Regions from separate parts of the Enterococcus sp. AZ128 genome, predicted to be linked through region 1. Evidence: predicted binding sites of a transcription regulator. Region 1 holds the regulator's gene; the other holds the start of a gene.
The links. Region 1 encodes LexA, which represses DNA repair genes until DNA is damaged. Its sites were predicted from a motif close to CNAACANNTGTTNG; they were not measured.
Positions count from the first base shown of each region.

Region 1 (15,227 bases):
GCTAAAGGTTCTGGACGAAGTATTGAAGCATTAGATTTATATGGAATGTTAAACACAATGAGATCAGAGTTTACTCATTTTGGCGGGCATGCAGCAGCTGTTGGGGTAACTATGCCTGCAGAAAATATTGATACTTTACGAAAAATGATGAACGATTATATTGCTACAGAACAGATTGATTTGTCTATGGGCTCAACTCTAGTAATCGATGAGTCATTGGCATTACCTAAAATAGATCTAAAATTGGTTGAGGAAATAAAAAAACTAGCTCCATTTGGAACAGATAATCCAGTACCGCACTTTTTAGTAGATGGGAATGTTGGTTTTTTTAAACGAATCGGCAGTGATCAGCAACATGTTAAATTCTCATTGAAGAATGATGATAGCCAGTTAGATGCCATTGGTTTTGGTTTCGGCGAAGAGGGCGAAGAAATTCAGCAACCAGATACACAGTTTGTAGGCGATTTAGAAATCAATGAATGGAACGGTCAGAAAAAAGTTCAATTACGTTTAATTGATTTTGTTTCTGATGGGCTACAAGTGATTGATCGGCGTGCAAAGTATACATGGAATCAGAAAATCGAATATGGAAAAACGCTTTACCTAGCATTTCAATCAAACAGTCAAACCTTTTTTGCTGAAGAGCTTCAACAGTCGATTGCTCTATATGATAGAAGTATTAATTGGGCTAACTATGAGCAATTAGTCGTACTTGATTGCCCTGATCAAAAAGAACTGCTTAAAGAAATTTCAATCGAAGGAAATTTTGAACGAATTTATCTTTATCTTCATAGCTCGGATGAAGCCTATCTGAATGGGGTGCCGAGTCGTGAACAATTTACTAAGCTTTATCAATTCTTTATGAAGCAGTCGCGTGTGGACATTCGCTTTAAGCTAAAAATCGTTTCAAATTATTTAAGAATTCCAGAAAAATTATTAGTATTTATGATTCACGTGTTTTCTGAACTAAAATTTGTTACAATAAACGACGGCGTTTTACAAATGGTCGAGTCTCCGCAAACTCGAGCTTTTGACGAAAGCGAAATTTATCAAAAACGCTTGGCTCGAATTGATAGCGAAGAATTTTTATTAATGAATGATATTCAAACTATTAGAAATTGGCTGAAAAGCTAGGAGGAACAACCGAAATGAATTTGAAAGATTATATTGCAAGTATCCCAGACTATCCAAAAGAAGGAATAGTTTTCCGTGATATCTCACCGCTTATGGCTGATGGTGAAGCGTATCGTGAAGCAACAAAACAAATTGTGAGCTATGCAGAAGAAAAGCAAATCGACATGGTAGTCGGACCTGAAGCACGTGGATTTATCGTAGGGTGCCCAGTTGCTTTTGAATTAGGTTTAGGTTTTGCGCCAGTCCGCAAACCAGGTAAATTACCTCGTGAAGTAATCGAAGTTGAATATGAAAAAGAGTATGGTACTGATACATTGACAATTCATAGTGATGCTATTCAACCAGGACAACGAGTGTTGATTACCGATGATTTATTGGCCACTGGCGGAACAATTAAAGCGACAATAGAATTAGTCGAAAAACTTGGTGGTATTGTGGTTGGGTGTGCCTTTTTGATTGAACTGGAAGAGTTACATGGACGTGATAAAATCCAAGGGTATGATATTTTAACTTTAATGGATTATTAAAAAGAAGCAGGAGAAAATTCTCCAGCTTCTTTTTTTTTATGGTAGAGTGGGAGGTTGCCATTTTCTAAGTAATTTCAAAATAGCTATATCAATCACCATCCTATTATTCGCTTAAGAAATAGTGATAAAAAAAGCTGCTAGAAAAAGTCTAGCAGCTGAGAGTTGAGATTAAGCTGATTTGTGATAATGATGATCATAAGTCACATAATAGAAATCTTCGGCTGGTTCTTTATAGTAGTGTTCTTCTTCAATGTCTTCTTCATCAAATTGATGCTCAGCATAATGTTGTGCATATTTGCGTTCATCCCACAACATAAACCAAACAAGGAACAAACCAGAAAAAATGACGATCGTAGCTAAAGAACCTAACTTGCCAATCAATAAACCTAGTAACAGCACAGCGATAATTAAACCAAATCTTCTTACTGCTTTCATCAATAATCACTCCTAATAAATACGCGAACGTGTGTTTGTATATCTATTATACGAATGTTTGTTCGTTTTGTAAAGAAAAAAATAATCGGAAGTAAATTCCGATTAATAAATGTGGTTACGATACAATCCGACAACTTTTCCAAGAATGGAAACATTATCGAAAATAAGTGGTGCTAACTCATCATTTTCTGGTTGCAAGCGAATATGATCGGATTCGCGATAAAATCTTTTACAAGTCGCTTCGTTCTCATCAGTCATCGCAATCACAATCTCACCGTTCGTCGCCGTAGACTGCTTCCTCACAATGACATGATCCCCATCATAGATTCCTGCATTAATCATACTTTCGCCACGAATCGTCAACATGAACAAACTACCATCTTCACTTGATAGATCTGGCGGAACAGGGAAGAAGTCTGAAGCCTCTTCAACTGCTAGAATTGGTTCACCGGCCGTAACAACACCGAGCATGGGAATGACTTGCGGAGTCGCGCCGATTTTTTCTAAACCAGTGATGGTTAATTCTATTGCTCTTGGCTTCGTGGGATCGCGCTGAATCCACCCCTTTTTTTCTAATCTGGATAGATGGCCATGAACTGTAGAAGTAGATGAAAGATTCACAGCTTCTCCAATTTCTCTAACAGTGGGTGGATACCCTTTATGTTCAACGCGTTCATGAATGAAACGTAAAACTTCCAATTGTTTCGTTTCCGTTCTTTTTGCCAATGCCCGCACCTTCTTTCGTTTTTTTTTAGTGTAGCATAGTTATTAGAACAAATCAAACAAGCGTTCGCATTTGTTTGTGTTTTCAACTTATTTATTTTTATGTATAATTGGTATGGGAAAAGAGGTGCTAAAGATGATTAACGATGAAACAATTGCACGAATCAACGAATTAGCTAAAAAAAAGAAAACGATTGGTTTGACGGATGCAGAAGCACATGAACAGAAGGTTTTGCGAGAAGAGTATATCTCTTCATTTCGCAGCGGCATGCGCCATCATATTGAAGGAATGAAGGTCGTTGATCCAGAAGGCAAAGACGTCACACCAGAAAAACTGAAAAAGATTCAAAAGAAAAAAGGCTTACATAATAGAAAGTAAATCTTTTGCTGGTAAGTGATTGAAAAGTCAAAATAAATCGGTTACAATGAATCTGTAATTAAAGTATTTATGACCAAAAAGGAGGAAGTAATTTGTTCGACAAAATCGATCAACTAGGTGTAAACACAATCAGAACATTAAGTATTGAGGCAATCCAAAAAGCAAACTCAGGTCATCCCGGGTTACCAATGGGTGCTGCTCCAATGGCTTATGCATTATGGACAAAACATTTGAATGTTAATCCGGCTACTTCATTAAACTGGCCTAACCGCGACCGCTTTATTTTATCAGCTGGTCATGGTTCAGCAATGCTGTACAGTTTACTGCATCTTGCAGGTTATCAAGTAACGATTGATGATTTGAAAAATTTCCGTCAATGGGAAAGTAAAACACCAGGACATCCAGAATTTCATCATACAGATGGTGTTGAAGCAACTTCAGGTCCTTTAGGTCAAGGTATTTCAACTTCTGTTGGAATGGCAATGGCTGAAGCCCATTTATCAGCGACGTATAACCGCGATAGTTTCAAGGTAATGGATCATTACACTTATGCATTATGTGGAGACGGCGACTTAATGGAAGGTGTTTCCGGTGAAGCTAGTTCAATGGCTGGTCACATGAAGCTTGGTAAATTGATTGTTTTATACGATTCAAATGATATCTCTTTAGATGGACCAACATCTAAGGCTTTCACTGAAAATGTTGGCGCTCGTTATGAAGCATATGGCTGGCAGCATATTTTAGTTAAAGATGGTAATGACCTAGATGCAATTTCTAAAGCAATCGATGAAGCAAAAGCTGAAACTGACAAACCAACATTAATTGAAATCAAAACAGTTATTGGATTCGGTTCACCAAAAGAAGGTACTTCAGCAGTTCACGGTGCACCAATTGGTCAGGATGGAATTGATGCTGCAAAAACTGTTTACGGATGGGAATATCCTGATTTCACTGTACCAGATGAAGTGGCGAAGCGATTCAAAGAAGAGATTAACGATAAAGGCGCTAAAACGGAAGCTGACTGGGATGCAATGTTTGCAAACTATGAAAAAGCTCATCCTGAATTAGCTAAACAATTCAAAACAGCATTTGCTGGCGAATTACCTGAAAAATGGGAAGAATCTTTGCCTGTTTATGAAGAAGGTACAGCACAGGCAAGTCGTGTATCAAGCAAAGATGCGATCCAAGCAATCGCTAAATCTGTTCCAAATATTTGGGGTGGATCAGCTGATTTATCTGGTTCAAACAATACTACGATTGCTGGTGAAGCAGAATTCCAACCTGGTTCTTATGAAGGACGCAATATTTGGTTTGGTGTTCGTGAATTTGCAATGGCTAGTGCGATGAATGGGATTCACTTACATGGTGGAACACGCGTTTATGGCGGAACCTTCTTCGTATTTACTGATTATTTACGTCCAGCTGTTCGTATGTCAGCAATTCAAAATCTACCAGTTGTCTACGTGTTAACACACGATTCAGTGGCGGTTGGCGAAGATGGCCCAACCCATGAACCTATTGAACAATTAGCGAGCGTTCGCTGTATGCCAAATGTCCAAGTGATTCGCCCAGCTGATGGTAACGAAACTTCTGCAGCATGGATTCAGGCGTTGGAAACAACTAACAAACCAACGATTTTAGTCTTAAGTCGTCAAAACTTGCCAGTCTTACCAAATAGTAAAGATACGGCTAAAGAAGGTGTTGCTAAAGGTGGTTACGTAATCTCCAAAGCTGAATCAGATACTCCAGAAGGTATCTTGATTGCAACAGGTTCTGAAGTGAATTTGGCTGTGCAAGCACAAAAAGAATTAAAAGCGCAAGGAAAAGACGTTTCTGTTGTTTCTCTTCCAAGCTTTGATTTATTTGAAGCGCAAGATGAAGCTTACAAAGAATCTGTCCTTCCAAAAGCAGTAACAAAACGTGTAGCAGTTGAAGCAGCTTCTCCATTTGGCTGGGAACGCTATATCGGTTCAGAAGGTAAAATGATCGGGATTGACCACTTCGGTGCATCAGCTCCTGGAGACTATGTTTTAGAACAGTTTGGCTTTACTGTCGAAAATGTAGTAAACACTTTTAACGAATTATAATTATCATTGATTTAACTAGGAAAGTTGAGAAGAATTGTCTTCTCAACTTTTTTTATGCTTAAACCAGTGAAACACTATGAAAAAGTTTCATATCTTGTTTTAATTGAACTGTTTAATCTAATTTCGCTTACAAATTCTCTATTTTAAAAATTTTAATGTTTATCTGTGAGCAAATATATTTAGACAGAATTTGAATTCTGTTATACTATCCTTGTGCAAAAGATTGCAAACAAAAAATGATTGAAAGAAAGAGGGACAACAATGAAAGTAGTAGTAGTAGGATGTACACATGCCGGTACCGCAGCCGTTAAAAATATTTTAGCAAACCACCCAGATGCAGAGGTGACAGTCTTTGAACGTAACGACAACATTTCTTTCTTATCTTGTGGAATCGCTTTATATGTAGGAGGAGTGGTTAAGGATCCTGCTGGTTTATTCTATTCAAATCCGGAAGAACTTGCTTCTCTAGGTGCAAAAGTGAACATGGAACACGATGTAACAAACATTGATACAGATGCAAAAAAAGTAACAGCAAAAGATTTAAAGACAAATGAAGAAAAAACTATTGATTACGATAAGTTAGTAGTAACAACTGGTTCTTGGCCAATCATTCCTCCAATCAAAGGAATCGAATCAAAAAATGTTTTGCTATGTAAAAACTATAATCAAGCAAATGTCATTATTGAACAAGCGAAAGATGCGAAAAAAGTTGTTGTTGTTGGCGGAGGTTATATCGGAATTGAGTTAGTTGAAGCGTTTGCTGAATCTGGTAAAGAAGTGACATTGATTGACGGGTTACCAAGAATTTTGAATAAATACTTGGATGAACCATTTACGAGTCTATTAGAAAAAGAATTAGTTGATCGCGGTGTCACTTTGGCATTAGGAGAAAATGTTAATGAGTTTGTTGCAGATGAAACTGGTACTGTAACTAAGGTAGTAACTGCTAGTAAAGAATTCGATGCTGATATGGTAATTCTTTGTGTTGGATTCCGACCTAACACTGATTTACTAAAAGATAAGGTTGATATGCTGCCAAGCGGTGCGATCAAAGTGAATGAATACATGCAATCCAGCAATCCGGATATTTTCTCTGCAGGTGATTCGACTGTTGTTCATTATAATCCAACTGGAAAAGATCAATATATCCCATTAGCGACTAATGCCGTTCGTCAAGGAATGCTGGTCGGGCAAAACTTGGTTGAACAAAAAATGAAATATCGTGGTACACAAGGCACTTCAGGACTATACTTATTTGGTTGGACAATCGGCTCAACGGGTTTAACTAAAGAAAGTGCCGCTCTAAATGGTATTGATGCAAATGTAACAGTGATCGAAGACAATTATCGTCCAGAATTTATGCCTACGACAGAAAAAGTCTTGATGGAAATCGTATCAGAAAAAGGGACTAATAAAATTTTAGGAGCACAATTCCTTTCAAAATATGATATTACACAATCGGCTAATACATTATCAATAGCGATCCAAAACGGTATGACCTTGGAAGATTTGGCGTTACAGGATTTCTTCTTCCAACCTCATTTTGACCGTCCATGGAACTACTTGAATATCTTAGCTCAAGCGGCTTTAGCTGAGGCTGAATAACGCGAGGCAGGAAGGGAGACCTTCCTGTTTTTTGTTTATGAAATCCTATTTACTAGGATTGGACTTCCTGTTTTTTTAGTGTAAACTGAAATGGGAATGGAGGATTTTAAATGATTTCATTAAATGATTATTTAGCAGGCGGAGAGACGACAATTTCAAACCTGCTATTACAAAATTATACAAAACTTGGTTTGAATACCATTGAATTCATGCTATGGTTGCAACTTTACGCTGCTCATCAAGCAGGAGATAATTTTCCTGATTTGACAAGGATTGCTAAAAATATGGGCGAGACGACCGAAAAAGTTTATGAATCGTTAAATAATCTTGTTGAAAAAACGTTTGTCACGCTTGAAACAGAAATGGACGAGCATGGAAGACAAAGCGACCGTTATAATTTATTGCCAGCTTTTGATAAATTGGCTGTTTTAAAAGAGCAAGAACGTTTTGAGACAGAAGAAAAAAATGATTTAGCCGCACAAAAGAAAATGTTACGTTCTTTTGAACAGGAATTCGGGCGCCCTTTATCACCGATCGAATACCAAAAAATCGGCTATTGGCTGAATGAGGATCATTATTCTCCAGCGTTGATTGAATTAGCCTTGCAGGAGGCAGTATTAAATCAAGCGTATAACTTTAAATATATCGAAACGGTCTTGCAAAGTTGGGAAAAGAAAAATATCCGTTCGAAGGCTCAAGTAGAGGAAGAGCAACGACGCCGGAAACAAATCTTGTTACAAAAAGAAGAACAAAAGCAGACAGAAGAACTTCCGAAAGTTTCTTTATATAATTGGTTAGAAAGGAAAGACTCGGATGCTTAATAAAGAAAAAACGATGGAAGCCATGTCGCGAATGTATGAAATGTTTCCTAATGCTGTTGGAGAACTTCATTCGGAATCGCCTTTTCAACTTTTGATTGCTGTAATTTTAAGCGCACAAGCGACAGATGTCTCAGTCAATAAAGCGACACCTGCATTATTTGCAGCCTATCCGACTCCTGAGGCATTAGCGCAGGCTCCTATCGATGATATCATTGCTAAGATCAGGACAATCGGTCTATATCGGAATAAAGCTAAGAACATAAAAGCATGTGCGCAAATGTTGTTGGATGATCACGGAGGAATTGTTCCGGCTTCTCGTGAAGAACTGGTAAAACTACCTGGTGTTGGTCGAAAAACCGCTAATGTGGTACTTGGGGATGCATTTGGAGTACCAGCGATTGCGGTAGACACACATGTCGAGCGTGTAACAAAACGTCTAAGAATCTGCAAACTAAGCGCATCTGTAACTGAAGTAGAAGCTACCTTGATGCGTAAGATTCCAAAAGTTTTGTGGGTGAAGAGCCACCATACACTGATCTTTTTTGGTCGTTATCATTGTACAGCGCGTGCTCCTAAGTGTGAAATTTGCCCATTGTTAGATATGTGCCAAGATGGAAAAGACAGATTAAAAGCCGTTCGGAAATAATCCGAACGGCTTTTTTTATTTTATCTGACTTGTACCTCGTCCACGTTATTGAGCAGTAGCTGGTTGGTTAGCACTTGATGACGGCTGTGACGGCTGCTGTTCAACAGATGAGGATGGTGTAGGAACTGGTGCCGAGCTGACAGGTGTTTCACTGCTGCTGACTGGCGGAACAGTTGCCGATTCTGACACGCTTGACTCGGATTCAACACTGCTAAATGAGCTAGATGTCTGACTAAAGTAGTTGTTGTTATAATATGAACTCTGAACAGAATAGCTAGGCTGCGTAGGAACTGATGTAGCTCCCTTAACATAAAGTTCATTTCCGATTCTAAGAACATCATCTGGCATTACCCAGTCTTCGTTTGATACATTTTCTGAAGCGTAACTCATCATTTCACGATAAACATCTTGTGCAATATATTCTGATTGACTAGTGATCGGTTTCATCCGATCATCATAACCCGCCCAAATAGACAATGAATAGTTGGGGGTAAATCCTGTAAACATCACATCAGGAGAGATTGATCCATAATGAGGAATCTTAGCTAACTCATCATCGGTATAGTTGGAAGTTCCCGTTTTACCAGCTTGAAACAAATTAGGTATCTGGGCTTTGAAACCTGTACCTTTTGTAATAACATCTTTTAAGATGTCGGTAACCATATAGGCGGTGTAGGGTTCCATTGCTTTTTTACCTTTATTTTCAAAGGTTTGCTCTGAACCGTCTTGATATTTGATTTTATTGATATAAAGTGGTTCGTTATAGGTTCCCCCGTTAGCAAATGCTGCATAAGCAATCGCCATTTTTTCAGTAGAAATCCCATATTTTGTTCCATCTTGAGTTTCCGTATTGCTTGAAATGGCATTCGCCTGTTGAATATCCTTATATTGAATATTCAATTTTTTCAAAAATTTTGATACATTCTCAGATCCTACTTCATTAAATAATTTCACGGCAGGTACATTCCGTGAATCATATAAAGCTTGGCGAAGTGAAATGTTTCCCTGATAACTGTTATCCCAATTCTTAACTTCTGTTTTTGTTCCTTTATAATTATAAGGTTGGTCATCGATTCGATCACCCGTAGATTTTTGTAGATATTCAAAGGCTGGACCATAATCAGTGATTGGTTTAACAGTTGAACCAAAGTCGCGATTTGTGTTAACAGCTCGGTTCATTCCTAAGTAAACGTCATCAGCAATATTGCGTCCGCCTATTTGAGCGGTAACTTCACCAGTTTTACTGTCAACTAATGTAGCGGCGATTTGCAGTTCTTCATCAGGGTATTGGACGTACTCATCACCGTTTACGATTGAATAAAGTCGATTTTGGGCATCCGTATCAAGATTGGTGTAAATGTCCAAGCCATCGGTATACACATTTTTGCCGGTTTTATCTTCAACTTGAGCGATAACTTCTTTTACATAGTTATCAGCGACTTTTCTTTCTTGATTGTCCGTTTCTAAAGGTAATAAACCTTGATCAATTGGTTCTTGTGTAGCTTTATCATACTCGTCTTGAGTAATTTTTTTATTGTTTAACATCGTGTAAAGTACAGTATCGCGACGATCTTTTGCAGCTTCAGGATGTTTATAGGGATCATAGGAATTAGGTGCTTGCGGCATTCCAGCCAATAATGCTGTTTGCGAGATAGACAGATGCTGCAATTCTTTACCATAATAAGTTTCGGCAGCTGTTTCCATGCCATAAAGACCATTCGCCATATATACCTTATTGATATAATAAGTCAAAATTTCTTGCTTTGAATGCTTTTTCTCAAGTTGAATCGCCAACCAAGCTTCTTGAGCCTTTCGTCTTAATGTTTGATCAGAAGCTTTTGTTGAGAAAAAAGAAAGCTTGACGAGCTGTTGTGTCAAGGTGCTACCGCCTTGCAGACCGCCTTTATTCGTAATGTTATGGACTAACGACCCCATAATTCGAACAGGGTCTACGCCATTGTGTTTAAAGAAGCGTCGGTCTTCGACAGAGACGATCGCGTCATCCAATTCTTGCGGAATTTTAGTGGTGCTGACTTTTTCGCGCTTTTCGGCTCCTAAATCTTCAAAGATATTTCCATCCTTGTCATAAAGTTTAGATGATACGGTTGCGTCCAGTTTCTTTTCACTTAGCGTTGGCGCGTCTTTTACATAGAAGAAAAAGATGCCAATGCCGGTGATTAATATTGCGCAGAGTAGCCCTACGATGGCGATCGCGATTTTTAACCCAATATGGCGACTTTTCTTATTCTTTGATGCCGGTTTCTTTCCTTGTGCAGTTCGCATATTCTTTTGCGAACGTGAGGGATTAGCCATTTGATTAACTCCTTTTTTCAAGATATTGTTCCACCGCTGCCAAGTAAGGTATTCTCGGCGCAATTTGCGGTGTGATCTCGATACCAACTGTTTCAATTAATATAAGCGGTATTGATTTTTTGCCATTTTCTTGTCCGTTCCAATAGTTTATCAGTTCTTCAGCAGAAAGAAAAAAGCAACGATTCAAGCTTGAAAACCATAGTAAAACAAAACATATCGCATCTTGTTTCAAGCATTGCTGCATGTGAGTGATTTGATGCTGATGAAAATTCTTCAATGGGAAAGAAGTTTTGTTCTTTGTTTCCTTTGCTTCAAAATCTAAATAGTATCCCCGATAAACGCCATTGTAGTCAGTAGTAGAAGCTTGTCTAAAATAAGCTTCCTTAATTACTGCCGCACTTCGTTTTGGATAATCGACCTTAACAATTTGAAGTGGAGTTGGCTTTTTATGGACAACTGCCTTATCATGAGTTAAGTAGTATTCATTGCTTTGATTGATTGCTTCTTCAAAGCGCATACCGCGATTAGCAAACGTCGTTTCTTTTTTTAATGAACGTTCTTGTGGATTATTTTGTGAAAACAATTGACCATTAGGGTAGTGGAAGGTCATTTTCATCACACTCCTGCTAGCTATTATAGCAAATTTTTTCGAAAGATATTTTATTTTTAAGTGAAAGTAAGGAAAATGCAATGAATGAAACAATACAACGATTATACGTAACAGGATATCAAAGCTATGAGTTAGGAATCTTCAATGAGAATGATCCTCGCGTACAAGTAATTAAGAATGTTTTAAAAAAAGAGCTGCTAGCTTTAATCGAAAACGGGTTGGAGTGGGTCCTAATCAGTGGAAGTCTCGGAACAGAGATTTGGACTGGTCAAATAGTCAATGAACTAAAACAGGATTACCCAGAGATTAAGTTAGCAATTATTTTCCCTTTTGAAGGATTCGGAAATAACTGGAAAGAACACAATCAATTATTTTTAAGCGAACTGGTTCAAACAGCTGATTTTGTGGACTCTGTCAGTCATCATCCTTATCAAAATCCTCGACAATTTAAAAATCACGTAAATTTTTTGCTGCAGCATACAGATGCAACGTTACTCGTTTATGATACTGAGTATCCTGGTAAAAGCAAATTTTTCGTAACGGATGTTGAAAAATATCAAGAAGTAAATTCTTATGAATTGCTTACGATCACCATGGATGATTTAGAAAATTCCTCAGACTTTGGGGATAGTGTTTGATTTCCTTTGGTATATCAGCTAGAATATATAGGAAAGTAAATTAAGATTAGAGCTAATGAGGTGGAAAAATGGCGAATGTAATCTATACTCCGAATGATATCTTGGAGCAAGAATTTAAAACAAAAATGCGTGGCTACGATCCAATTGAAGTCGATGAATTTTTGGACAATGTAATTAAAGATTATGAAGCTTATAACAAAGAATTATTAACGTTGAGAGAAGAAAATGATCGGTTGAAGGCAAAAGTTGAACAACTATCAAAAGCTCAGCCAGCACCTTCACGTGTGAAGGAAGCGGCACCTAAGAGTTCAGCTGTTACAAACTTTGATATCTTGAAACGTTTATCAAATCTTGAAAGAGAAGTATTTGGCAAAAAGCTTGACCAACAGGCATCAAATACAGCATCTTCTTCAGATTTTGGTCAAAACTATACTCAAGAAGAGAGCGATATCGAAAAAACTCGTCAATTTTAAATTTGAATGATGCAATTTTTGGGTGATCGCGGTTTGCATTACGCAGGCTGAGGAAAGTCCATGCTCGCACAGACTGAGATGTCTGTAGTGTTCGTGCTTAGCGAAACCATAAGCTAAGGTACTTCTTTTGAAGTAACGGCAGAAAAAAGGGCTAAGGAGTAATCTATGCCTGAGTATTCTTGAAAGTGCCACAGTGACGAAGCATTTTGGGAAATCAAAATGGTGGAACGCGGTAAACCCCTCGAGCGAGCAACCCAAACGATGGTAGGGGCGCTTTTTCTAAGGAAATGAACGATGAAAGAGACGGCATTTATGTCGGAGATAGATGATTACCACGACGGTCACACTTCCCTGAGTTGATCGCCGTACAAAACATGGCTTACAGAAAATTGCAGCAATTCAGGGTGTGCCTTCCAACTTTGTGTTGTGAAGGTTTTTTTGCCAGTTTTTCTTCCTGTTTTGGCAGGTTAGAAAAATGAATACCTTAAAGTGAGTTAGCTATCAGTTCTGTTTTTCCAGTGTTTACATAATGGAAGTGTCTTGCAAAATCAAATAGAGACATTTTCGCAGGAAACAGAATGATAAAGAATTTACGTAGATAAGTAAACGATATTATAGATAAAGGGAGCTATTATGGAAAAACAATATAATTTGATTGCCACAGCCGCCGCCGGTATTGAGGCTTTAGTAGGCAAGGAACTGAGAGATTTAGGAATCGAGTGTCAGGTCGAAAATGGTCGTGCGCGATTTAAAGGCAATCTAGAAACGATTGCTACTGCAAACTTATGGTTGCGCACAGCCGATCGCGTCAAAATTATCGTGGATGAATTTGATGCATTTACCTTTGATGAACTGTTTGAAAAGGTTAAAGCAATCCCTTGGGAAGATTTTTTACCGTTGGACGCAGAGTTCCCAGTTGCAGGACGATCAATCAAATCTAAGCTATATAGCGTTCCAGATTGCCAGTCTATCACTAAAAAAGCCATTGTTGAACGTTTACGCGAAGTTTATCATCGTCCGGCTCGTGTACCATTGCCTGAGACGGGTGCATTATTTCAATTAGAAGTGGCCCTATTAAAAGACCATGTTGTCTTAACTTTGGATACAACAGGACCGAGTCTATTTAAGCGAGGCTATCGTCTTGAAAAAGGGGGAGCTCCTCTAAAAGAAAATATGGCAGCCGCGTTAGTGATGTTAACTAATTGGCGAAAAGATCGTCCATTTTATGATCCCGTTTGCGGATCTGGTACTTTGTGTATTGAAGCGGCATTGATTGGACATAACATCGCTCCTGGATTCAATCGTGAATTTGCTTGTGAAGCATGGGAATGGTTTGATACCGCTGTTTTTGACAAAGTTCGTGTAGCAGCAGATGAAGCAGCGGATTATGAGATTGAATTGGATATCGCTGGTTCGGATATCAATGGCCGAATGATCGAAATTGCTCGTGCAAATGCTGAAGAAATTGGTTTAGGCGACTCCATCCAATTCAAACAACGAGCAGTCAAGGATTTTAAAACGGATAAGGACTATGGTGTAATCGTAGCGAATCCACCTTATGGGGAACGCTTAGGGGAGGAAGAACAAGTTCGGATATTGTATCGGGAGATGGGAGATGTTTTCCGGCCACTAAAAACATGGAGCAAATATATACTGACTAGTGATTTAACTTTTGAAGAGTTTTATGGCGCTAAAGCGACTAAGAAAAGAAAATTGTATAATGGAGCAATACGAACAGATTTATTCCAATATTGGGGCGAACGTCCACCAAGAAAGCCTAAAGCTGATGCAGAACAATAAGATAGAAGCAATTCGCAATTATGCAAAGGAAAAGTTAGGGGATGATCGCAGCGGACATGACTTTTATCATGTAGAACGAGTTGCCAAAATCGCTGCTAATTTAGCTCGACAAGAAGGAGTCTTTGACATATTAGTCATAAAAACGGCTAGTTATCTTCACGATGTTATTGATGACAAAGTCGTTGGAAATGTTGAAGCGGAAATGGAAGATCTTAAAAAGTTTTTAAAAGAACTCGGATTTTCTGTAAAGGCTATAAGTGAAATAGTCTATATTATTGAAAATATTTCTTTTTCTAAAGAACTAGAGGAAGGGAAAGCCGAACTAACATTAGCCGGAAGGATTGTTCAGGACGCCGACCGTATCGACGCCTTAGGTGCAATTGGAATTTTGCGAACGGCCTATTATGGTGGACATACACAAAGTCCTTTGTATGATCCCAATCTTTTACCGCAAGAATTTAAAAGCAAAAAGGAATATCGGCAAAAAAGCTCTGTCATCAATCATTTTTATGAGAAGCTGTTTAAACTTCCAGCTACAATGAATACTGAAGCAGGAAGATTAGAAGCAAAAAAACGCGTTGATTTTATGGAAGAATTTTTAGACACTTTCTATGAGGAATGGAATTTATCATAATTTTGAAGCAAAAATGGTGAGACAAAAGTAAAAAAATCCTTGAGACAAGACATATTATTTCCAGTGAACTTACTTTTCTCCTATAATGATTTATGGTTAGGAGGAACTCTGAATGCTGCATCGTGAATTCTTGAGTCCCGAAGAAGTTTTAGAAAAAATGCCAAGATTGTCTGAAGGATTATTTGCTATTCGTTGTAAACTTGCAAATAAAACGTATCAGGTGATTTTATATAAATATCAAGAGGATTATTTCTTAGTGGAGAATCCCGCATTGATCAGCGTTTTGCTTGAAAAAGACCGAAGCTTTTTTGGAACGCCTGAACAACTTTTGAATGAAATCGAAATGTCGTTTGAGGATAATAATTATCAACCTGCATCGAAAGAATGGGTCAATTTAGACTT
Region 1 is NZ_JBIORZ010000001.1:1,217,686-1,232,912, reverse strand. It holds gene recJ (single-stranded-DNA-specific exonuclease RecJ) at 1-1,134, shown strand, start outside; gene IGI38_RS05995 (adenine phosphoribosyltransferase) at 1,149-1,661, shown strand; gene IGI38_RS05990 (hypothetical protein) at 1,830-2,096, opposite strand; gene lexA (transcriptional repressor LexA) at 2,199-2,822, opposite strand; gene IGI38_RS05980 (DUF896 family protein) at 2,956-3,198, shown strand; gene tkt (transketolase) at 3,291-5,285, shown strand; gene IGI38_RS05970 (FAD-dependent oxidoreductase) at 5,547-6,890, shown strand; gene IGI38_RS05965 (DnaD domain protein) at 7,001-7,711, shown strand; gene nth (endonuclease III) at 7,704-8,357, shown strand; gene IGI38_RS05955 (PBP1A family penicillin-binding protein) at 8,403-10,670, opposite strand; gene recU (Holliday junction resolvase RecU) at 10,675-11,280, opposite strand; gene IGI38_RS05945 (DUF1273 domain-containing protein) at 11,361-11,918, shown strand; gene gpsB (cell division regulator GpsB) at 11,987-12,391, shown strand; RNA gene rnpB (RNase P RNA component class B) at 12,406-12,778, shown strand; gene IGI38_RS05930 (THUMP domain-containing class I SAM-dependent RNA methyltransferase) at 13,025-14,191, shown strand; gene IGI38_RS05925 (HD domain-containing protein) at 14,178-14,825, shown strand; gene IGI38_RS05920 (hypothetical protein) at 14,938-15,227, shown strand, end outside.

Region 2 (15,227 bases), 910 kb from region 1:
CTAAGTCAAAGAACGGAGTCATGACATTTGTGCAAGTTTCTTCTGGTAAATGTGTTTCAGCGGCGATAAAGTCGACGATTGCAACCAAGTGTTTTCTGGAGTAACGAGTAATATTTTCAGTGCAATAGTGTTCGTAGCTTTTTAAGATGTTTTCGATTGTTATCGTTGATTCGTTTGTTTGTAGCGCCAATGCTTCGGTAGTTTCTGTATTATTCATTTTGATTTTCTCCTCTGTATAAGTAAGTTTTCTGTTTAATTTAAAAGCCAATTTTTTCTATTAGCGTGTTTTCTTGATCGTCATCATGACCGTAATCAATGTTGTCGTTCTTTTCGTCGTTTTCTTTAAGGTTAGTAGTGACGACTGTTTTGACTTCTTCTTTGTTGATATTTTTTTCGACGATTTGCGAAGTCGCTCCTAGAGTGATTAGTGCCAATGCGATAATAGTAAGTTTTTTCATTTTGATTTCTCCTCTGTGTAAGTATTTTTTAGTTTAAAATCCGATCTTTTCAAGTAAAGAATTTTCTTGTCCATCATGTTGAAAGTAGAGGTCTTCGTTCTTTTCGTCGTTTTCTTTAAGGTTAGTAGTGACGACTGTTTTGACTTCTTCTTTGTCGATGTTCTTTTCAACGATTTGCGAAGTTGCTCCTAGAGTGATCAGTGCCAATGCGATGATAGTAAGTTTTTTCATTTTAATTTCTCCTCTTTGTTTGTATTTTTATGGTTTGCTGAATTGTCAAATTAATTGCAACATTTCTTCTTGAAAGACTTCCCAACAATTTTTCCAGTTCAATGTTTTTTTAGGACGCATATTTATCTTGCGTAATGCTTCCTGTTTCTCCGTAGGGGGTACCTTTGAAAAATCAGTTCCCTTAGGGAAGAATTCTCTAAATAAACCATTCCCATTTTCGTTAGATCCGCGTTGCCATGGGGAGTATGGATCACAAAAATACATAGGTACGTCTAAATCTTTCTCAATTTCTTTCCAGCAAGAAAACTCTTTCCCACGGTCGACCGTAAAGCTTAAAAATGCCTTGTGACTCCCTAGGTCTTGCACAAAAGCTTTAATCGCTTGTGCCATTGACTTCGCGGTACGATCCCTCATTGAGATCGCCCAATAAAAGCGTGTTTTCCGTTCAATAAACGTTGCTTCGCAGGCTTTGCTTTCCCCTCTGCTAGAAACAACTGTGTCCAACTCCCAATGTCCAAATTCTTCTCGAGTTGACACAGAAGCTGGGCGTTCATCAATGGTATGCCCTACAGTCATTTTGCCTCGTGCCTCTTCTTGTTTTTCTTGTCTTCTGCCTTTATGTCTCAGACACTGTTTAGACACATTAAGAATACCGGCATAGAGCCAATTGTAAATGGTTTTGAATGAAACTATTTGACGATCATTCGCAATTTGTTCAGGGGACCAGCTGTCTTCAAGATCACATTCAATCTGATAAGCGAATTCAGAAGTCCATTTGGACTTCGCACCACAGGCACTGCGCTTCATTTCCGCATCTAATTGCGCATTGTCGGCATTATAGATCAAATCTTCGGGTACTCGTTTCAACTCACGATCAATCGTTGTTCGGCTAACACCAATTCTGTCCGCTATTTCTTGAATACTCTTGGCATCATAAATCATCGTCTCTATACATTTTCGATTATCTCGTGTAAGCTTTTTGTGTGAACCCATCAAAATCACTCCTAGTAGTTTGTTATCCTAAACTCATTTTACTAGAAATTTTTGATGGGTTCTTTGTTGCGATTAATATTACAATTCAGCGTTTAAAAGAATTTATGTTTGATTTGTTTTTTTACTGAGTTAAAGAACTGAGTCATGACATTTGAGCAAGTTTCTTCTGGTAAATGTGTTTCAGCAGCGATAAAGTCAACGATTGCAGTTAAGTGTTTGCTTGAGTAGCGGGTAATGTTCTTGTTGCAATAGTGTTCGTAACTTTTTAAGATGCTTTCGATTGTCATCGTTGATTCGTTTGTTTGGCTAGCGAGTGTTTCGATCATTTCTGCATTATTCATAGTAAATTCCTCTTTCTTGACCGACTGTCGGTCATTTTGATTTTAAATGTTAAGCTCAACGGGTTTTGTTGAGCTTACGGGATGAAGATTTTTTGTAATTGTGCGGTTGTTTGATCGTAAGGATGGATTTCTTGGTTCACATCCAAGGCTTTATAAATTAAATCTGTTGCAGCAATGACACGGTTTTGAATGGTTTCAGGTGCTAATTTTTCAATTTCATCAAACATAGTTTGAATACCAGCGATTAAAAATTGGATGCTCTCAAGCGGGTAGGCTGTATTGAATTCACCTTGTTGTCTGCCAACTTCAATGATTTCTGCTAGGACGGGACAAACTTGATTGATGGTGCCGTCTAATGCTCGCTGTTTCATCAATGAATTCTCCGGCATTTGGAATTTGTCGACCATTTCTTCTTTACGCTCATTTTCCTGATCGATTTGTGAAAGGAAGGCGATGAGCTTTTCCAGTGCTGATCCATTTGAAGCTTGGATTTCTTTGGCTCTTGAAATTTCTTGGTCAATGATCTGACCGATGACTGCATCCAAGACTTCTTCTTTTGAAACGAAGTAATGATAGAAGGTTCCTTTTGCGATGCCGATTCGTTTCAAAATGTCATTGACGGTCGTTTTGTTGAATCCTTTGGTTAAGAAGAATTCTTCGGCGGTGGTGATGATCTCATTTCTTCGTTCATCGTGCTCCTTTACGATTCGCATGTCTGATCTCCTTTCTCCCAACCGACTGCCGGTCGTTCTTTCTGACTTAATAATACCGACCGTGGGTCTATAAGTCAACACCTTTTTGAAAAGAATTTTAATATTTTTTAAAAAGGCCGTCATATCAAGGATTTTAGTCGAAATATTTTTTTGTAAAAGCTTTCTTTTAGACTTGACACATGAATGGTCGCTCATATATAATATACATGAAGAAACGTTCATATGTAAAAAGAGAGAAGGGTATCTCATGGAAAAAGTATATCGTTTGGATGGATTGGATTGCGCGAACTGTGCAGCGAAAATCGAGCGTTCGGTCCAACAAATCAAAGGAGTCGAAAATGCGCAGGTTGATTTTATGAGCACGAAGCTGACGATCAACGCTCCTGAAAAGGAAATCGGGCGAGTTTGTGAAGAAGCGAAAGAGGTTGTGAACAAATTAGAACCAGACGTTGAAGTGAATAGTGTTCAAACGGAAAAGGTCGAAGAGAGTTCTAAAGGAAAAATCATTCAAATCGTTACAGCCATCTTAGCATTAGGCGTGTTGACGATCGTTAAACCGGCCATGCCTGGCGAGTTGATTGCTTATCTGATTTTATATTTATGGATCGGTTATGATGTTCTGAATACTGCGATAACTAATATTTTTCATGGTGAGATATTTGATGAAAACTTCTTAATGGCAGTGGCGACAGTCGGCGCGATTGCGATCGGCGAGTATCCTGAAGCGGTGGCAGTGATGCTGTTTTACCAAGTTGGCGAATTCTTTCAGGATTATGCAGTCGCCAAATCAAGAAAATCGATCAGCTCGTTATTAGCGATTCGTCCTGATTCGGCAAACTTGATCTTGAATGGCGAAGTAAGAAAAGTCGCACCGAAAACGATCCATGTCGGTGATCAGATTTTGATTAAGCCGGGCGAAAAGGTTCCGTTAGATGGAATCGTCAAGGAAGGACGTTCAATGTTGGATACTTCGGCGTTGACTGGTGAATCCGTCCCACGCAGTATCAATGCTGGAGAACAAATCCTTAGCGGCTTCATTAATCAAAGCGGACAATTAACGGTGGAAGTCACAACGACTTTTGGTGAATCGACCGTCAGCAAGATTTTAGATTTAGTCGAAAATGCCAGCAGTAAAAAGGCGCCGGCAGAAAACTTCATTACCAGTTTTGCCCGTTACTATACGCCAATTGTTGTTGGATTGGCCGTATTGTTGGCAGTGGTGCCGCCGTTAGTTACAGGCGAACCGTTTTATGATTGGGTTTATCGGGCATTAACCTTCTTGGTTATTTCTTGCCCCTGTGCCTTGGTGATTTCAGTACCACTCAGCTTCTTTGGCGGAATCGGCGGTGCAAGTAAAGCCGGTATCTTGATTAAAGGAAGCAACTATATTGAAACGTTGGCGAATGTGGAAACACTGGTCTTTGATAAAACAGGAACCTTGACCAAAGGCGTTTTTGAAGTTCAAAATGTGGAAACAACGATCAATCAAAAGGATTTCTTACGCTATGTGGCGAGTGCCGAACAAAGCTCTAGTCATCCGATCGCGCAATCAATCGTGAAGTATGTCGACCAACCACTATCACCAATCAGCCAGCTGGAAGAAATTGCCGGTTTCGGGATTTCAGTTGAGATCGAAGGACATCATTTCTTAGTCGGAAATGAAAAGCTGTTAGCTAAATACGATATTCCGTTCCAAGCAGTCAGTGAAATCGGTACGATCGTTTATGTGGCAATGGACAGCAAGTACGTTGGACATTTGTTGATCGCTGATGAGCTGAAGGACAATGTCTCAGAATCCTTGTCAGAAGTGAAGAGCTTAGGTGTGAAGCGGACGGTGATGCTGACAGGAGATAATCGTATGATTGCTGATGCGATTGGGAAGAAAGTCGGAATTGATCAGGTCTACAGCGAGTTATTGCCAGAAGATAAGGTCAACCATTTAGAAGCTGAATTGTCCCGGGAACAAAAGACCGCGTTTGTCGGCGACGGGATGAATGACGCGCCTGTATTAGCACGAGCAGACATTGGGATCGCGATGGGCGGACTTGGGTCCGACGCAGCGATCGAAGCAGCGGATGTCGTGATCATGGACGATCAGCCCGCTAAAATTCCGGTTGCGATCCAAATCGCCCGCAAGACGATGGGGATCGTGAAACAAAATATCGTCTTTGCTATCGGAGTGAAGGTCTTAGTTTTGTTACTAGGTGCTTTAGGATTCGCGACCATGTACGCCGCGGTTTTCGCCGATGTCGGTGTAACTGTGATCGCAGTGTTGAATGCGATGCGTTGTTTGCGAGTGAAGTAATATTATGATAGAAGAAAAGGCTTTGTGACTGGCCCAGTTGCAAAGCCTTTTTTGTCAGTTATGCTTTTTGCAGTTTATCAGGTTTGATATGTAAGTATAAGTTTTCATGTATCAACGAACTAACTGTTTAGCATAATGATATGTGGACGAGCTTAAAAGGAATTTTTGCAAAAAAATGACTTCATTATTTATGAGCCTACTGCGAGTCCAACTTTTTACTGTATTTAAGGTAAAAATGATTGGTCAAAGCTTTTAGTTGGATCGTATGCGTGACGAGGATATAATTATTTTTTCTGGTTTTGGAAAAATGACTTTTCCACTGGTGGAAGAGGATAAAAATTTTTTCGCATATCAGTTGACTAAAACAGATTACAATTGTAAACTGTATTTGTAGATTACAAATGTAAACGAAAGGGGCGGAAAGTTATGACAATGACGGTGGCACCAATTAAGATCAGCGATTCGGAGTGGGAAGTCATGCGAGTGATCTGGACGCAAGATTCGACCACAGCACAAGAAATCATTGATATTCTTGGACAAACGATGGATTGGAAACCAGCAACGATAAAAACGTTGTTAGGGCGTCTAGTTAAAAAAGAAGCGGTACGAACAGAACAATCTGGGAAAAAGTACATTTATTACCCTGCCATTAGTGAGGGTGAAACAGTTAAAAGTGCGACAGAAAATTTATTTTCGCATATTTGTGCGAAGCGGATTGGCGAGACGATTGCAGAATTGGTTGCTGAAGCAGAATTGACGGACGCGGATGTTGAGCGGATCAAGGATCAGTTAATAAATAAAAAAACTGTAGCAACGATCGAATGTAATTGTATCCCTGGGCAATGTGAATGCAATCATCATAAATAAACAAGTGGCAGGAGCCATAAAAAAAGAGGAATGGGAGATTATTATTATGAAAAAAGAATTTGCAATTAACGGAATGAGTTGCAATCACTGTGTAGCAACTGTAGAAAAAGCGATCAATCAATTGGATGGGATCGACAAGGTGAAGATCAATTTGAAAAAAAATCAAGGTGTCGTAAAATTCAATGAAGCAAAAGTTTCAGCCGATCAAATCGCCGCAGCAGTGACTGAATCAGGGTTTGAAACTGAGGTGATCTAATTGGCAGATGCATCAGTAGAAACATTTGCGATCACGGGGATGACTTGTGCGAATTGTTCGGCTCGAGTAGAAAAAGAGCTCAAGGCGACAGAGGGTGTCTTAGAAGCTAATGTTAATCTGGCGACGGAAAAAGCAACAGTACAATTTGACGAGACGTTATCGGCTGAACAGCTGATTCAGCGTGTAGAGGCGATCGGTTATGGTGCAATTCTGTTTGATGATGCGCATAAACAAAAGATCGAAGAAGAAAAAGCCGCTTATTTGAAGAAAATGAAGCGTGATTTGATTATGAGCGCAGTGTTGACTGCGCCATTGATGATCGCAATGATCGCGATGCTGCTAGGCAGTCATGCTAGTTGGGTCCATTTCTTACATTTACCGCTTGTTCAATTGATTTTAGTAACGCCAGTGCAATTTGGTGTGGGGCAGCGTTTTTATCGCGGAGCGTATCATGCACTGAAGACTAAGGCGCCCAATATGGATGTCTTGGTCGCGATGGGAACTTCGGCCGCTTTCTTACTAAGTGTCTATAATGGCTTCTTTAATCCTTATAATTCGGATCTGTACTTTGAAAGCAGCGGCATGATCATTACCTTGATCCTGTTGGGTAAATATCTAGAACAAAAGGCCAAGACAAAAACCAGCGATGCGATCAAGCAGTTAATGAATCTGCAAGCGAAGACGGCAACAGTTATTTTAGAAGGTACAGAGAAACAAGTGCCGATCGAAGATGTTCAGGTCGGTGATTTGCTGCGGGTACGTCCAGGAGAACAAATTCCAGTTGACGGGAAAATTTTTGCTGGGCAAACGACCATCGATGAAAGTATGCTGACGGGGGAAAGTTTGCCTGTCGATAAAAAGGTTGAAGATCAAGTTTTTGGCGGAACGGTCAATACGACGGGAAGTATCGAATTCACCGCGACACAAGTCGGCAGTATGACGGTGCTTTCGCGAATCATTCGGATGGTAGAGGATGCGCAAGGTGAAAAGGCACCGATCCAGCAAATCGCAGATAAAATCTCAAGTATCTTTGTTCCAACAGTATTAGGCCTTGCATTGCTTACCCTATTAGCAACAGGATTATTGACTGGAGACTGGCAGCAGGCGATTGTCCACAGCGTCTCTGTTTTAGTAATTGCTTGTCCATGTGCGCTTGGTTTAGCAACACCGACGGCTATTATGGTAGGGACTGGTTTAGGCGCCAAGTCAGGGATTTTGATCAAAGGCGGCGGTGTGTTAGAAAAAATCGCACACCTGACAACAATCGTTTTAGACAAAACAGGCACGATCACAGAAGGAAAGCCTGTAGTAGCTGATTTTGAATCCTTTGATCCCCAAGCATTAGCTTATCTGACCAGTATCGAACACCATTCTGAACATCCATTAGCCAAAGCGATCTATAACTACGGCAAAGAACAAGTGGATGTTTTACCAGTAACGAATTTTGAAAGCTTGACAGGACAAGGTGTGACTGGTGAAATCGGTGGTCAACAATACTATGTCGGGTCGAAGCGGGGAGTACGCGAGCGAAATATTTCATTTGCGGAAGAACGTGTGATAGCGTTAGAAGAAGAGGGCAAAACGGTGATGTTCTTAACGGATCAGGCAAAAGTTCTGGCGATGATCTCGGTGACAGACCAAGTCAAACAATCCTCTAAAGCTGCAATTGACGCGTTGCATCAGGCCGGTATAACGGTCAAGATGCTGACGGGGGATAATCCTCAGACGGCTCGTTATATTGGTGAGCAGGTAGGGCTGAAGGCGGCAGATGTTGTCGCGGAAGTGCTGCCAGAAGACAAAGCTCAAGTCGTTAAGGAATTACAAGCGCAGGACGAATCGGTTGGAATGGTTGGTGATGGTATCAATGATGCACCAGCACTTGCTTTAGCTGATATCGGTATAGCGATGGGCAGTGGAACGGATATTGCAATGGAAACAGCGGATATCACATTGATGAACAGCGACTTATTATTAGTCGAAAAGAGTATTCGTTTATCCAAATTAACATTAAGAAAAATCAAACAAAATCTATTCTGGGCGTTTTTATACAACGTGATCGGGATCCCATTTGCGGCACTAGGCTTCTTGAATCCAATTATCGCTGGTGGTGCGATGGCTTTTAGTTCGGTCAGTGTGTTACTAAATTCGCTCAGCTTGAATCAGAAGAAATTGTAGGAGGCGCATTTGTCATGAAACAAGGAGAACGAATGGATGAATCGATGAAAGTAGATCACTCAAAGCATGAGCATCATGAGATGGATCATTCAATGAGTGGGCACGATCATCATACGATGGATCATGGTATGGATGGACATAATCATCAGGAGATGGATCATGGCGGAATGGATCATTCGATGCATATGGGAAATTTCAAACAAAAATTTTGGCTCTCTCTTGTTCTGGCGATTCCTATCATCATTCTTTCTCCGATGATGGGGATGCGCCTGCCGTTCCAATTCACCTTTCCAGGTTCTGAATGGCTCGTGCTAGTTTTAGCGACAGTTCTCTTTATTTATGGGGGACAGCCATTTTTGAGCGGTGCTAAAATGGAATTGAAAATGAAGAGTCCAGCTATGATGACTTTGATTGCGATGGGGATATCGGTGGCTTATATTTATAGCTTGTATTCATTTGTTGCCAACAAGGTGAACCCTCATGAACATGTGATGGACTTTTTCTGGGAATTAGCTACATTAATCGTGATCATGCTTCTAGGCCACTGGGTGGAAATGAATGCTGTTTCGAACGCTAGTAATGCATTGAAAAAGCTGGCTGAATTGCTGCCTGACGAGGTTAACAAACTCGAAGTTGACGGCTCAACAACCAAAGTGAAACTGCAGGATATTCATTCCGGCGATTTCTTGCTTGTTCGTGCGGGAGATAAGATGCCGACGGATGGTGAGATTATTGATGGTTCGACTATTGTAGATGAATCTGCGGTAACTGGTGAATCAAAAGGTGTGGAGAAAACGGTAGGTGATTCTGTTATTGGCGGTTCGGTCAATGGTGATGGCACGATTCAATTGAAGGTGACCGGCACAGGTGAAGAGGGCTATTTAGCCAAAGTTATGACGATGGTGAAGGAAGCGCAACAAGAAAAATCAAAATTAGAATCTATTTCTGATAAAGTAGCCAAATGGCTGTTCTATATTGCTTTAGCTGCTGGTATTCTGACATTTATCGCTTGGTTGGTTGAAGCTGATTTGCCGCAAGCGTTGGACCGAATGGTAACCGTCTTCGTGATTGCTTGTCCTCATGCTTTGGGCTTAGCAATTCCTTTAGTTATCGCACGTTCCACTTCATTAGCAGCTAAAAATGGTTTGTTGCTAAAAAGTCGTCAAGCATTGGAGCAAGGCAACCAATTGGATTATGTTTTTCTTGATAAGACGGGAACGTTGACTGAAGGGAAATTCACTGTGACAGGTGTAGAAGTTTTAACGGATATCAGCAAAGAGGAAGCCTTAAAAAATATCGGTGCTTTGGAAGCTCAAACCAATCATCCTTTAGCGGTTGGTGTGATGAATTATTTGAAAGCTGAGAACATTGAAGCTTATCAAGCTCAAGATGTTTCGACTTTAAAAGGGATCGGTGTAAGCGGAACGGTCGAAGGTCATCAAGTGATCCTAGCCAATCAAAAAGAAGTTGAGAAACGTGAATTGAGCTTCGATCAAGAAAAACTGAAGGACTATCAAGCACAAGGCAATACGATTTCTTTTCTATTGATTGATGATGAACTAATCGCTTTCTTCGCAATGGGGGACACCTTGAAGGAGCAAGCGCAAGCGTTTATCAAAAACTTGCGTGCTACGGGAATTGAACCCGTAATGCTGACAGGTGACAACAAAGAAGCCGCGAAAGCTGTGGCAGATTATTTAGACATCAAAGAGTTTTACAGCGAACTGTTGCCGGATGACAAAGAAAAAATCATTAAGAGCTATACTGATAAGGGCAAGAAAGTAATGATGGTGGGCGATGGGATCAATGATGCGCCGGCTTTAGCCAGAGCTTCGATTGGTATGGCGATTGGGGCAGGCACGGACATCGCGATTGATTCTGCGGATGTTGTTTTGACCAACAGTAATTTACCTGATATTTTAAAATTTGTCCGCTTAGCTAAAAAAACACACAGCAAAATGATTCAAAATCTTTGGTGGGGAGCGGGTTATAATATTTTAGCAATTCCATTGGCTGCCGGTGTTTTGGCACCTATCGGAATCCTGCTGAGTCCTGCGGTTGGTGCGGTGTTGATGTCATTAAGCACGATCATCGTCGCAATCAATGCCATGACTTTAAACGTCTGATTAATTCAGACGTTTATTTTTTTTGAAAAAAATTGAGGAAAAACTTTCTCTCAATTTATGCTATTTTTGAATTAGATAATTGTGATGAGCAATAGAGGAGACATAAAGTATGATTTGGCAATTGATAATAAGTGAGAAGACGCAACGATATTTGCAGTTAATTGAACTAGTAAAGAGAGAACAATACACAGTGCCTGAAATGGCTAGACAAACAAGGGTAAGTATAAGAACGGTTATGCGTTCTCTTGAAGAATTACGGCAAAAAGGATATGTTATAAAAGAAAAATCTTGGAGAATTGATCGGCAGTGCTATCCAAGCTATATGGAAGTCCATCGGAAAATAATAATGGCAGATTCATTTTTTGGGCTTTTTCGACAATATCTCTGGCAGGAAGCTTCGGAAGAAATCAATTATACAAAAGTGAAACAATTAAATCAGCATTTGATTTGTTTGAACCTTTCGGCAAATCGGAAAGCAGGTCGATTGTTAGGGGAGCCAAGTCTGATTTTTTTATTACAATTACGTTATTTGAGAGACTTTTATTATTTTGAAGAACATGAAATTTATCAACAAATGGATCGGTATTATGAAGATTATCCAGTCTCCCCGTTAAATGACGAGTTGTATCCAGATAAAGAGCTGATCAACAGATTTATTGAGGAAGTCAATATACAGGAAAAATTATCGGAATTTTTCTTCTTTGATCACATGCGCTATCATTTTCAGAGTTTTACTGAATTTTATCATTGTCATCGAAACCATCAGACTGTCTTATATGAAGAGGTTAAACAAGCGAGTATGATGGTTGATGAAACGATAGCTTGGCAAAGTGAACTATTAAAGAATACATTCGCGGTGAAGCTGTTTGATCTTTTTTTGGGAATCCGACAGGGCCTTCCATTAGCAATCTACAATTCAAAATGGAAACAGGGGGCGATTTCGGAGAGTTATTATCACCTTAGTAAAGAATTAAAACGAAAAATTCCTATGCTGAGCAATTGTCGAATTGATGAACTGGCCTTAGCTTTGAGAAACATAGGATTTGCTAGTCATCAAGTTGCTTTGACGACGACACCTACTTTGGAATTTTCTTTATTGATCCAAGAGAGATTTGAGTCATTTTTTCCATCTGATTGAGGAAAATTAGATGAGGATTTTTCTTCAAGAAAGGTTATGCTATAATGATGAAGACTACGTTGAGGATACTACTATTTTTCGCGTGATTACAGTACTTTTGTGGGTTATTAGAATATAAAAATTTTTCTATGAGGACTATAAAAAAAGGATATTAGCCTCGTTTTTTGCGATCATCCGTTCTAGCTCTTATTGCAGGAAGTTCGGGAAAACGCTCCTATCCGTATATTTTGCGAAAGTTAACCTATAAATAATTTAAAATTAATTATAGGCTCGCATAGTTATGGCGAAGACTGTATCGTTGATATGCAAGATGAACATCAAACTCAATGTCTCTAGAAAAAATAAATACATGAATAGGAATTAGGATGCCAGTTCCACTTTTTCCAGTAAGGTATTGTGAAGAAGTAATCTTCATAATAAAGTGATATAACAATAAAAGTGTATAGTGGAATGGTATACGGCATGAACATCAAACTTATTTTTTCTAAAAGAAAAAATAAATACATTAATAGGAATTAGGATGCCAGTTCCACTTTTTCCAGTAAGGTATTGTGAAGAAGCAATCTTCATAATAAAGTGATATAACGATAAAAGTTTATAGTGGAATGGTATACGGCATGAACATCAACCTTATTTTTTCTAAAGGAAAAAATAAATACATTAATAGGAATTAGGATGCCAGTTCCACTTTTTCCAGTAAGGTATTGTGAAGAAGCAATCTTCATAATAAAGTGATATAACGATAAAAGTGTATAGTGGAATGGTATACGGCATGAACATCAACCTTATTTTTTCTAAAAGAAAAAATAAATACATTAATAGGAATTAGGAGGAGAGCAGAGTGGGATTGCGAAAATTAGATGTTCCGACATCTTCGATTACGGAAGTAAAAAAATCACCAATGGATGTTTTTGCTCAAGCTCGTAAAGCAGAGACCGGGGTTTATATCTTTAACCGTGAAAAAATTGCTGGAGTGATGCTTACCAAAGAACAGTACGAAGCATTGGTGGAGGAATTAAATACTTTACGAGATACTCTTTATCAACCAGTGGAACGTGAATTACCAGTCCCAGAGGAATTAGAAGAATTGGCGACTGCATTGAGAACGACATTAGCAAAAGGGTCAGTTATTTCCGCTCGGTATTTAGACGAACGGATGGTAGCGACTGGCTTCATTACGAAAAAAACCGGTTTTGGCGGTGTGACGGAAATGATGAAGGAACTGGAAGATACGGGGAAAATTATCTACCAGCTGCGTCGTCGTGAGCATAACAAGGTCATTTACGCTGAAATTTTTGGGGAACCTCAGGAATTTCAACGAGGTTCAGCTGATAAGCTGATGATCCGAAAAGTAAATCTGATTGAACGATAGACAGTCTATACTGTCTATTTTTTTTTAGCTTTTTTCCCTGCATCAACAGGTTAGTAAACAGATACGTGCACGAAAAGAAACACTATAGATGAATTAATTATCGTTCTATTGTTACAATTTAAGATAGCTTCTTAAATTTCTGATGCGTTCAGCATGATTAATTGTCTGTGAACAGACGTTCGGTTATAATGAGTAGAGAAAGTATTGCTGGAAGGAGGAGAGCAGAATGGCTGAGTTGGTTTTTCCATTGAAGAACGACACATCGCGAAAAATTATTCATATGGACATGGATGCTTTTTTTGCTTCCGTTGAAGAGCGAGATGATCCAGAACTGGCGAAGCATCCATTGGTGATTGCTCGCCATCCTTCTGATACTGGCGGTAAAGGCGTGGTGACTACAGCGAATTACAAGGCGCGAGTCTATGGTATTCATTCAGCCATGAGTGCGCAAAAAGCATTTGAATTATGTCCGCAGGCGATTTTTAAACCTGGTGATCATGAAAAATATAGTGCAGTCTCAAAACAGGTACGAGAGATTTTTCGACGCTATACGGATATTATTGAGCCGGTCTCCATCGATGAAGCATACCTTGATGTAACGGAAAATAAGATTGAGTCTCGTTCAGCGATCAAGATTGCTCGGATGATACAGCAGGATATTTGGCAGGAACTTCAGCTGACCTGTTCTGCTGGTGTCAGCTACAACAAATTTTTGGCAAAGCTGGCTTCTGATTATCAAAAACCACAAGGTATGACGGTTATTTCACCTGAAGAGGCGGTTTTCTTTTTGAAACGATTGCCGATTGAAAAGTTCCATGGGGTAGGTAAAAAGACTGTACCAAAAATGAATGAATTGGGGATTTTTACAGGAGCAGATTTATACGAGAAGAGTGAAATGTTTTTGATCCAAGAATTTGGCAAGATGGGTTATTCTTTGTATCGGAAGGTGCGGGGAATTCATGATTCACCAGTCAGCATCACTCGCGAGCGGAAATCTGTCGGCAAAGAGCATACCTACGGACGTCCGCTATCAACAGAGGATGAGGTATTAAGCCAGTTGCGGCAGTTGGCAGAAAAAGTTGAGGGCTCGTTGAAACGGGTGCAGCGTCATGGCAAAACGGTGGTGGTCAAGATTCGCTATGCGGATTACACAACGGTGACACGCCGTGTGACATTGCCTTATTACATAGAAAAAAAAGAAGAATTGTTTTCTCAAGCGAGCTTGATTTGGGAAGAAATCGGCGGCGTAGAAAAAGGGATCCGATTAGTCGGTATTACCTTGACCAATCTAGATCCCGTTGCTTATGAAAATATTGTGTTGCCATTGTGGGAAGAGCGATCAAATTAGTTCGCTCTTTTTAATTTGTTCAAAAGCTTTCTCTGAGTCATGAAGCTTTTCCCAGATGACCACTTCACCTTGTGCTAACGATTTTTTGACATCGATGATCCGCTGATTAAAACTGCCGCGGAATTGCAGCATCAGGTTTTTCTTTGAAATATCAAAGCGGCCGTCAACTAGGATATCGATCTTGCTCAGCATTTCCAATTTATCCTCACTGTCTTGCAGCAGCTCTTCGAACGTATAACCGCTCCAAGACCAAATATCTTTCGTGTCGCCGAACTCGGCACGAATTCGATCAATCACCCTCAAGCAGACTTGAGTATTTAGGAACGGCTCACCGCCTAAGAGAGTAATGCCTTGTACGTAGTCGAGAGCTGTATCAGCGATCAGCTGATCTTCTAATTCTTGTGTGAAGGGTTTGCCGTAATGAAAATTTTGCGAAGCAGCGTTGAAGCAGCCTTCACAGGCAAATGGGCAGCCGCTGACATAGAGACTGTTGCGGACGCCTTCACCATCGACAAAGTTGAAGGCCTTGTAATCAGCGATATATTGTTGGCTTAATTCGCTGGCTAGCCATTCTTTTGGTTTGGGATTACGCATATTTTTCACCTTTCAAGTAAAACAGGGAGCGGCAAAGAGCGCCGTCCCTGTCAATCGTATTTCTGTTTTTACAAAATGGGCTATCTGCTCATTTTTTTATTTCATGTGTTTTACGCGGGATGCGATTTCTTCATGACGACCGTGAACCATTGGGCGTGCTTGAGGGTTGCCTAGGTAGCCGCAAGTCCGTTTTACTACGTCACATGATTTTGGATCGTGATTGCCGCATTGCGGACATTCAAAGCCGCGTTTAGTTGGTTTGAAGTCGCCTTCGAAACCACATTCGTAGCAGTGATCGATCGGTGTATTG
Region 2 is NZ_JBIORZ010000001.1:304,265-319,491, forward strand. It holds gene IGI38_RS01360 (hypothetical protein) at 1-217, opposite strand, end outside; gene IGI38_RS01365 (hypothetical protein) at 258-458, opposite strand; gene IGI38_RS01370 (hypothetical protein) at 492-689, opposite strand; gene IGI38_RS01375 (IS30 family transposase) at 735-1,682, opposite strand; gene IGI38_RS01380 (hypothetical protein) at 1,775-2,023, opposite strand; gene IGI38_RS01385 (TetR/AcrR family transcriptional regulator) at 2,098-2,736, opposite strand; gene IGI38_RS01390 (heavy metal translocating P-type ATPase) at 2,984-5,041, shown strand; gene IGI38_RS01395 (CopY/TcrY family copper transport repressor) at 5,468-5,908, shown strand; gene copZ (copper chaperone CopZ) at 5,955-6,164, shown strand; gene IGI38_RS01405 (heavy metal translocating P-type ATPase) at 6,204-8,339, shown strand; gene IGI38_RS01410 (heavy metal translocating P-type ATPase) at 8,354-10,465, shown strand; gene IGI38_RS01415 (hypothetical protein) at 10,575-11,603, shown strand; gene IGI38_RS01420 (hypothetical protein) at 12,445-12,975, shown strand; gene dinB (DNA polymerase IV) at 13,202-14,323, shown strand; gene nrdG (anaerobic ribonucleoside-triphosphate reductase activating protein) at 14,315-14,917, opposite strand; gene nrdD (anaerobic ribonucleoside-triphosphate reductase) at 15,014-15,227, opposite strand, start outside.
Region 2: the regulator LexA is predicted to act here: its motif matches at 13,144-13,157, upstream of dinB (DNA polymerase IV).